DNA from 4 places in the Ensifer sp. LBL genome. Region 4 is predicted to be linked to each of the others. Evidence: predicted binding sites of a transcription regulator. Region 4 holds the regulator's gene; each other region holds the start of a gene.

Region 1 (2,200 bases), on a different contig from region 4:
GAAACCGGCTATCCGGTCTCGGTCGAGCGGATACTGGGCGTCTTCGGCGGAGAAGCGTTTCGCTACACCTACCCGAACGGCGACCGCGTCGAATATGTGGTTACCCTCTATCGATGCCGGATCGTTGGCTCCCAGCAACCGATCAGCGACGGCGAGACGAAGTCGCTACGCTACTTCGCGCCGGCGGACATGCCGCCCCTCGGTCTGCCCTATCCGAAAGCGCTGCTGTTTGCAGATTAGCCGGTGTGCGTTTCCGGTTAGCGCTGCGCCATCAGCGCAGCGACGATCAACGGCAGCGGCCGAACCGCGCCTTGCGGCGCCAGCGACGGATCGGCGGCGGCGCGCTTTGCCCTCTCGGCGCGCGTGTTCGTCGAGATCTTGCCGAGCGGGTGCTGCGAATGCACCCGCATGGGCGCCCCCGTCTCCTGTTCGACAAACAGCGCAAGGCTGCCGATCGAAAGCGGTTTTGATAGGCAGGGCTCGAAGAGGTCGCGCAGTGGTGCCTCGACCCGCCGCATCGCGTCTGGTGCAAGCGGGCCGGTCAGCATCATGTGGAAGCGGTACTCGTCCATCACATGCGGATCGCCCCAACGGTACAGATTGGAAAACTGCGGCGCGGTCAGCCGGTCCGGATCGGAACGCTCGATCTCGTCTTCGCTGAGCGGCGCGCGGAAGGCATCGAACTCCTGGACGACGTTGGCCGCAAGCAGATGCATGGCCGTACTCGGCACCTGCGGCATCAGCCCGAAGCATCGACCGATGCGGGCAACCTCCAGGCGATCGATTTCGAACGGGGTCTGGGCGCCGGCAAAATGCATCAGCGCCTTCAGAAGCTTCGATTCCGTCATATCGGGATGCAGGCGGAACGGCGACATCATCACTGCGTGAAAGCCGAAGCGGCGGGGAACCGCCGTGTGATAGGCGACATCTGCGGCGCTCAAGCCCGCGACCGACGGCAATTCCGTGGGGTCGCCGGAATAGACGTTGCGCCCCAGCCAGCTTGCAGCGGTCGCGGAAAGCGTGTCGGCCATCGGCGGCGTAAAACAAATGGCATAGCGCATCGGCTGGCTCCGGGTATCCCTCAGCGCGGGATGAGCAAAAGCATGCGGTTTTCCGCCCTCACCCCGACTTGTCCAATGGCCGCGTCTTAGGTGATTTGCGTGACAGATTGACGAAGTCGGCCTGGGACGAGCGCAGCAGCCGTCCTCCTTTTTCGGAACCATCCGGCCCATCGCCCGTTCCTAAAAGGTAGGAAAACAAGGATGGAGAAGAAGCGTGACCTATCACAATGCGAACCTTCAGGACGCCCGGATCAAGGAGACCCACGACCTGATCGCGAGCGACAAGGTTGAAGGCACGAGGGTCTATGGCCCCGACGACAAACACATCGACTCGATCGAGCGCGTGATCATCGAGAAGCGCAGCGGGCGCGTCGCCTATGCGGTGCTCGGCTTCGGCGGCTTTCTCGGCCTCGGTGAAGACCACTATCCATTGCCTTGGGCAAAGTTGACCTATGACGAGAAGCTCGGCGGCTATCGCACTGATGTGACTCGCGATCAGGTCGAAAACGCGCCGAAATATCACGGCACCGATGAATACGATTGGAACGCGGAAAACGGTCGCCGTGTCTACGACTACTACGGCGTGCCGCCCTACTGGATGTAATGCCTGACTTTCGATCTCTCGGGTCCCGCCGCCGGCGGGGCCTTTCGCATGTCCGGGGCTAAAGGCTTTTGTCGCGAAGTGCGGCTATGTGATTCCGGCAGAAGAAGGAATCGGGAATATCGATCGTCGGAGAACCGGCGATCTCATCCATGACGAAACGCGCCAGCCGATGCGCAATGCCGAAGCTCACCTTGAAGCCGCCGGTCAGGACCGAAACATTCGAATGGTCCGGATGCCGGCCGACCATCGGCTCCCGCCCCGTCGCCTTCGGACGCAACCCCGCCCATCGCTCCACCACCTCGGCCTCTGCCAGGCGCGGTGCAAGCGCCACGGCGCGCCGAAGCAGTTCATCGAGCTGCGCGTCCGTCGACAGGGGATCGGCAAAACTGTTTTCGCTGGTGCTGCCGACCGCCACATGGCCGTCGTCATGGGCGATGATGTAGACGCCGTCGGCGAAAATCACCGGAAGCGCCGGGTCAATCTCCGCCCGCAGCAGTGCCGCCTGGCCCTTGACCGCCGTGCCGCTCGTTTCCGC
Region 2 (2,200 bases), on a different contig from region 4:
CATTCGACGATCGAGATCGCCTCCTCGAACTGGCTCATCTGGAAAGCGAGCGACTTGTCGGTGTTGAAGGCGAAGCTGGCGCCGTCGAAGACCAGTTCGTCCTGGCCGCCGAGCTGGTTGGCGTAGATCATCGGCAGGCCCGTCTCGATCACCTGCTTCAGCACCACCTGATGGCGCACGTCGACCTTGCCGCGATAATAGGGCGAGCCATTGGGCGACAGCAGGATTTCAGCACCGCTTTCGGCCAGCGTCTCGCAGACGCCGAGATCGCCCCAGATGTCCTCGCAGATCGGGATGCCGATGCGCACGCCGCGGAAATTGACCGGCCCCGGCATCTCGCCCGGATCGAACACGCGCTTCTCGTCGAACTCGCCGTAGTTCGGTAGGTCGACCTTGTCGCGGACCGCGATCACCTTGCCGTCGTCGAGCACGGCTATCGAATTGTGCCGGCCGGTCTTTGCCAGCCGCGGAAAGCCGATAATGACGCCCGGACCGCCATCCGCCGTCTCGGCAGCGAGCTTTTCGACGGCCTGGAGACACGCCTTCAGAAAGGCCGGCTTCAGAACGAGGTCTTCCGGCGGATAGCCGGAAATGAACAGCTCCGTCAAAAGCAGGAGATCGGCGCCCTGGCGCGCCGCGTCGGCGCGCGCCTCACGCGCCTTGGCCAGGTTTCCGGCGATGTCGCCCACGGTAGGATTGAGCTGGGCAATGGCGATGCGAAGGAGCGAAGGGGCGTTTTTATGGGCGGTCATGAGCGGGCCTGTCGGTCTGTCCTGAACGATTGCAGCTGACTTTCGCAATGTTCTTTAGCGCAATCTGCGGGAAAATACCCACAGGCAATCGCAGCGACGAGAAAAAAACCGAAAAATTCTGTTTTTCCCGGTCCTTATACTGGGCTGTTCGCGCTGCTTCACGCCACGAAAAGCCACCCTCCATTCCCGTTAAGAAACCATTCATCCCCTGTTCAAAATGACGGGCGTATGACAGTTACACGACGCATTTATGAAATTGGAGAATATGTTGGCCAGTATCGATTCCGCGGTTGCGAGAGGCTCACGTGTCTATGTCGATAGACCGGGCTTCGCCACACGGCACGCCAAGACGCTCGCGGCCACCCGCAGCGCATTCTTCTCCCTCTTCGTCGCAGCCGTTCTGGTGTTTCTCGTCGAACTGATCGTGCGTCAGTCGCTTGCCGATAGCATCGCCTACATGCTCGATCCGACGCGCCCGGCGCTGACGACCGTTGGCGCCTTCTTCCTGATCCTGCTCGCTGTCGACGGCATCTTCGGTCGCGAACACAAGTCGGCCGTGGTGATTGCGCCGCTTGCCATCATCCCCGCCGTCGTCTGCCAGCAGAAGCAGGTCTTCCTGTCCGACCCGCTCTATCCGACCGACTTCCTGTTCGGTCGCCAGATCATGGAACTGATGCCGGTTCTGGTGAAGGACCGTCCCTGGACGGCCGTCGGCATCGCTGTCGGCCTGGTCGTCGCCGTCGTTGGCATCGCTCTCCTGCTGCGTTTTGCCTGGCGCACCTTCCCGAAGCTGACGAAGCGCGAGCGCATCGCCCGCCTCGCCTTCGCGCTGCCGCTGCTCGTCGCCTTCTGGAACATCATGGATTACAACCAGTTCTCGTGGATCCGCGATCGCCTCAAGGTCATCCCGATCATGTGGGACCAGACCGAGAACTACAGGCACAACGGCTTTGCACTCGCCTTTGCCATCAACCTGCCGATGGCCAATGTCAGCGCGCCCGCCGGCTACATGGCCGACGCGATCGACCGTATTCCGGTGAAGCCGCTCCCCGCCGGCACCTCGCACCGCGGCAAGCCCGACGTCATCGTGCTGATGAGCGAATCCTTCTGGGATCCGACCCGCCTGCCGAACGTCAAGCTTTCGCCCGACCCGATGCCGACGATCCGCGAAATGCAGTCGGGCAACGTCTTCTCGCCGGAGTTCGGCGGCATGACCGCCAACGTCGAGTTCGAGGCGCTGACCGGTTTCTCCAACGCGTTCCTGCCCTATGGCAGCATCCCGTACCAGCAGTACATCCGCAATCCGATCCCGTCGCTTGCCACCTTCTTCCGCGGCGAAGGCTACGTCTCGCGCGCCATCCATCCGTTCCAGAGCTGGTTCTGGAACCGCACCGCCGTCTACAAGGCCTTCGGCTTCGACATGTTCAAGTCGGAAGAGAACATGCCGC
Region 3 (2,200 bases), 430 kb from region 4:
CCGGTAACGCTGCCGTGCGAAACGGTCAGGAAGCGGCCGCGTTCGCCGAGCGCCTCAAACATCGATTGGTCCGTCCCGGTCATGAAGGCCTGACCACCAAGCCCATCGACGAGATCGAACAGAGCCGCGCGCCGATTGACATCGAGATGGGCGGCGATCTCGTCAAGGAGCAGCACTGGCGCGTGGCCGGTCATGTCGCCGACGAGGCGCGCATGCGCCAGCACCAGCCCGACGAGCAGCGCCTTCTGCTCTCCGGTCGAGCAACGCGCCGCCTCCATGTCTTTCTCCCGGTGACGAACGAGCAGGTCGCTGCGGTGCGGCCCGTCGAGCGTACGGCCGGCTGCCGCATCGCGCGGACGCCCGTCGCGCAGCATCGTCAGATATTGTTCTTCCAGATCATAGGCCGGACGATGGCCCTCGTCGTCGAGAAAGCCCGATAGCGCCAGGCGGGCCGACGGAAAGACGCTCTCGTCGACAGTGCGCTCGACGAGCGCCGTCAGCAGGCCAAGCATTTCCTGCCGCGCCAGCGCCATGGAGACGCCGAGGCCGGCCATTTCGCGCTCGATCGCCGTCAGCCAGGCCGGGTCCGGACGGAACTCGCCGAGCAGCCGGTTGCGGCTGCGCATCGCCCGGTCGAATTCGCTGGCGCGCCGGCCGTGTTCCGGATCGAGCGAAAGCACCAGCCGGTCGAGAAACCGTCGCCGGTCGGCTGAAGGTCCGGTGAAGAGCCCGTCCATCGATGGCGTCAGCCAGAGAACGCGCAGGTGGTCGGTCAGCTCGTCGACGGTCGCCGCCGGCGTTCCGTTGAGCCGCAGCCGCCGTGATTGTCCCTCCGTGACACCAGCCGTGCCGGTGCCGATCTCCACGGACCCCTCCATGCCCTCGACCTCGGCGAAGACGGAAAAGCCGTCGCCGGCGCCGACACGGGTGACGTCGGCATAGGCCGCGCGGCGGAGGCCCCGTCCGGGGGACAGGAAGGAGACGGCTTCCATGAGGTTGGTCTTGCCGGCGCCGTTCTCTCCCGTCAGCACCACATGGCGCTGGTCGAGTTCCAGCGACAGCGCCGCATAGTTGCGGAACTCCATCAGTTTCAGGCGGCTGAGAAAGACCTTTTGTGGCATCGGCAGTCCGGATTCGACGTTGGGCGCAGCTAGGACGAAAGCGCCCGCCAAGGCAAGGCGAAATGGGACGCGTCGCCATATCGTGCAAGATAGGCCGATATCGACAGGGGAAAGGCGACAAACCCCTTTGATTCGGTGCTTTTCATAAAGGACCTGGTGAAATATGACAGCCGCATGACAATCCACAGATGGATATACGTGTGATGCTGGCCTGGTTCCGCAAACTTCTTCCCCGCGAGGATCGCTTCTTCGACCTCTTCGCAAAACATTCGCGCACCGTCGTCGGTGCTGCCGATGCGCTCGACAAGGTTCTCGCTGGCGGCGACGATCTGGAAAAACACTGCGACCGGATCGTCGCGCTCGAGGATGAGGCGGACCACATCACCGCCGAGGTGCTGCTGGCCGTGCGCCGGTCCTTTATCACGCCCTTCGACCGCGGCGACATCAAGGATCTGATCCAGTCGATGGATGATGCCATCGACATGATGCACAAGACCGTCAAGACGATCCGCCTTTACGAACAGAAGAGCTTCGATCCCGGCATGCGCGAAATAGGCACCACGGTCGTCAAGGCCGCGCACCTGATCGCCGAGGCCATTCCGCTGCTCGATCGGATCGGCGCCAATCACGACCGCCTGATCGCGATCGCCGAAGAAGTCACCCGCATCGAGGGCCGCTCCGACGAACTGCACGAACAGGGCCTCAAGGACCTGTTCCGCCGCCACGGCGCCAGCAACCCGATGGCCTATATCATCGGCAGCGAGATCTATGGCGAACTCGAAAAGGTGGTCGACCGCTTCGAGGACGTCGCCAATGAAATCAGCGGCATCGTGATCGAGAACGTCTGATGGATGCGACGCTCGCCTTTCCGTTGCTCGTCGGACTGATCGGCATCGCGCTGTTCTTCGACTTCCTGAACGGTCTGCACGACGCCGCCAACTCGATCGCGACGATCGTCTCGACACGGGTGCTCCGGCCGCAATATGCGGTCATGTGGGCGGCCTTCTTCAACTTCATCGCCTTCCTGTTCTTCGGCCTGCACGTGGCCGAAACGCTGGGCAAGGGCATCATCGATCCCG
Region 4 (2,200 bases):
AGCGCCCGTAAGGATCGACGATCATGTCCATGCATATCATGTCCGCCTATGACGAAGAACTGAAGTACCTGACGCGCCGCATCTCGGAGATGGGCGGTCTCGCCGAGCAGATGGTCGCCGAATCCGTTCGCGCGCTGGTCAATTCCGACCTCGCTCTCGCGCAGAAGGTGATCTCGGACGACACCGTTCTCGACGACGCCGAGCGCCAGATCGGCGAGAAGGCGATCGTCACCATCGCCAAGCGCCAGCCGGTCGCCGCCGACCTGCGCGAGATCATGGGTTCGATCCGCATCGCCTCCGATCTGGAACGCGTCGGCGACCTTGGCAAGAACACCGCCAAGCGCGTGATCGCGGTTGCCGGATCCGGCATTCCGCGCAAGCTCGCCCGCGGCCTGGAGCACCTGGCAGAGCTGGCTCTGGTCCAGCTCAAGGAAGTGCTCGACGTCTACGCTTCGCGCTCGCCGGAGAAGGCCAACAGCATCCGCGAGCGCGACGAGGAGATCGATGCGATCTACACCTCGCTGTTCCGCGAGCTTCTGACCTACATGATGGAAGATCCGCGCAACATCACGCCCTGCACGCATCTTCTGTTCTGCGCCAAGAACATCGAGCGCATCGGCGACCACGCGACCAATATCGCTGAGACGATCTATTACATGGCGACGGGTGCTCAGCCGGAAGGCGAGCGTCCGAAGGATGACACCACTTCGACACTGGGCTCGGTCAACGACTGAGCGCCGAGCGCGCCGTAAGCATGCATGCCCTTTGAAATCTGATCCGGTCGCGGCTTCGGTCGCGGCCCCGAATTCCTGTATCTGAAGCACGCGGTTTTCGCCCCGCCTTTGAAATCGGCGGACGTGCTCCAGATTTAGAGTGTCTGAGCGCCGGCCGGGCCGATGAGCCCAAGGGTCGCCCGCGGTAAGGAGACGTTACCTGATGTTGCCAAAAATCGCCGTAGTCGAAGACGAAGAGGCGCTGAGCGTTCTGCTGCGTTACAATCTGGAAGCCGAGGGCTTCGACGTCGACACGATCCTGAGGGGCGACGAGGCGGAGATCCGGCTTCAGGAGCGGCTGCCCGACCTGCTCATCCTCGACTGGATGCTGCCCGGTGTTTCCGGCATCGAGCTTTGCCGCCGGCTGCGCCAGCGCCCCGAGACGGAGCGCCTGCCGATCATCATGCTGACGGCGCGCGGCGAGGAAAGCGAGCGCGTCCGGGGTTTGGCGACCGGCGCCGACGACTATGTGGTCAAGCCATTCTCCACGCCGGAGCTGATGGCGCGCGTCAAGGCGATGCTGCGCCGGGCAAAGCCCGAGGTCCTGTCGACGCTGCTTCGCTGCGGCGACATCGAACTCGACCGCGAGACCCATCGCGTTCACCGCCGCAGCCGCGAAGTGCGCCTCGGCCCGACCGAGTTTCGTCTTCTGGAGTTCTTGATGTCCTCGCCGGGCCGCGTCTTCTCGCGCTCGCAGCTTCTGGATGGCGTCTGGGGCCATGACATCTATGTCGACGAACGCACCGTCGACGTGCATGTCGGTCGCCTGCGCAAGGCTCTGAATTTCTCGAACATGCCGGACGTTATCCGCACCGTTCGCGGCGCCGGCTATTCGCTCGAAAGCTGACAGATCCGGGAGTCGCCAACAAAAAAAGGGGCCGATCGGCCCCTTTTTTATTGATGCTGTCCGGCTTCTTAGCGGGCCCTGCGGCGCTCACCCGACGGCTGGTAGGCCAACCGCGCATGGAAGGTGCAGTAAGGCGAGGATTCCGGGGAATCGTTGCCGCAGAAGTGAAACTCTTCCTTCAGCGGGTCGCCGATCGGCCACTTGCAGGTGCGCTCGGTGAGCTGGGTCAGCTCGAGGCGGCGCGACATCGGCACGACAACGTCGGTCCGGGTGCTGAAATCCTGCTCGGCAACGAGATCGACTTCGATTTCTTCCTTGAGAACGACAGCGCCGGCCGCGCGTGCAACCGGGCGGGCCGAAACGCGCGAAGCGTAGTTCGGCGCACGCGGTGCCGAAGTCGGGCGCTTCGGACGGGCCGCCGTCGTGGTGCTACCGCCGGCCTTGGCGCGACCTGGCAGGCTCAGGCGGTGAACCTTGCCGATGACAGCGTTACGGCTGACGCCGCCGAGCTGTGCCGCGATCTGGCTCGCGCTCAGGCCCTCGGACCAAAGCTTCTTCAGTTTCTCCACCCGCTCGTCAG

The links. The regulator PhoB, encoded in region 4, activates phosphate uptake and scavenging genes when phosphate is short. The targets are predictions, from matches to a motif close to TGTCATNNANCTGTCAT.
Region 1: a site for PhoB is predicted at 1,161-1,177, ahead of OKW20_RS16840 (DUF1045 domain-containing protein). Genes of this name have one in related genera too.
Region 2: a site for PhoB is predicted at 970-986, ahead of OKW20_RS13235 (LTA synthase family protein). Genes of this name have one in related genera too.
Region 3: a site for PhoB is predicted at 1,285-1,301, ahead of OKW20_RS07050 (DUF47 domain-containing protein). Genes of this name have one in related genera too.

The regions. Positions count from the first base shown of each region.
Region 1 is NZ_JBNDJY010000004.1:204,461-206,660, reverse strand. It holds gene OKW20_RS16845 (NUDIX domain-containing protein) at 1-240, shown strand, start outside; gene OKW20_RS16840 (DUF1045 domain-containing protein) at 258-1,061, opposite strand; gene OKW20_RS16835 (PRC-barrel domain-containing protein) at 1,276-1,665, shown strand; gene OKW20_RS16830 (NAD(P)/FAD-dependent oxidoreductase) at 1,724-2,200, opposite strand, start outside.
Region 2 is NZ_JBNDJY010000003.1:322,534-324,733, reverse strand. It holds gene OKW20_RS13240 (NAD+ synthase) at 1-752, opposite strand, end outside; gene OKW20_RS13235 (LTA synthase family protein) at 1,021-2,200, shown strand, end outside.
Region 3 is NZ_JBNDJY010000001.1:1,430,023-1,432,222, reverse strand. It holds gene recF (DNA replication/repair protein RecF) at 1-1,121, opposite strand, end outside; gene OKW20_RS07050 (DUF47 domain-containing protein) at 1,325-1,969, shown strand; gene OKW20_RS07045 (inorganic phosphate transporter) at 1,969-2,200, shown strand, end outside.
Region 4 is NZ_JBNDJY010000001.1:1,001,703-1,003,902, reverse strand. It holds gene phoU (phosphate signaling complex protein PhoU) at 21-734, shown strand; gene phoB (phosphate regulon transcriptional regulator PhoB) at 937-1,620, shown strand; gene OKW20_RS04895 (GcrA family cell cycle regulator) at 1,689-2,200, opposite strand, start outside.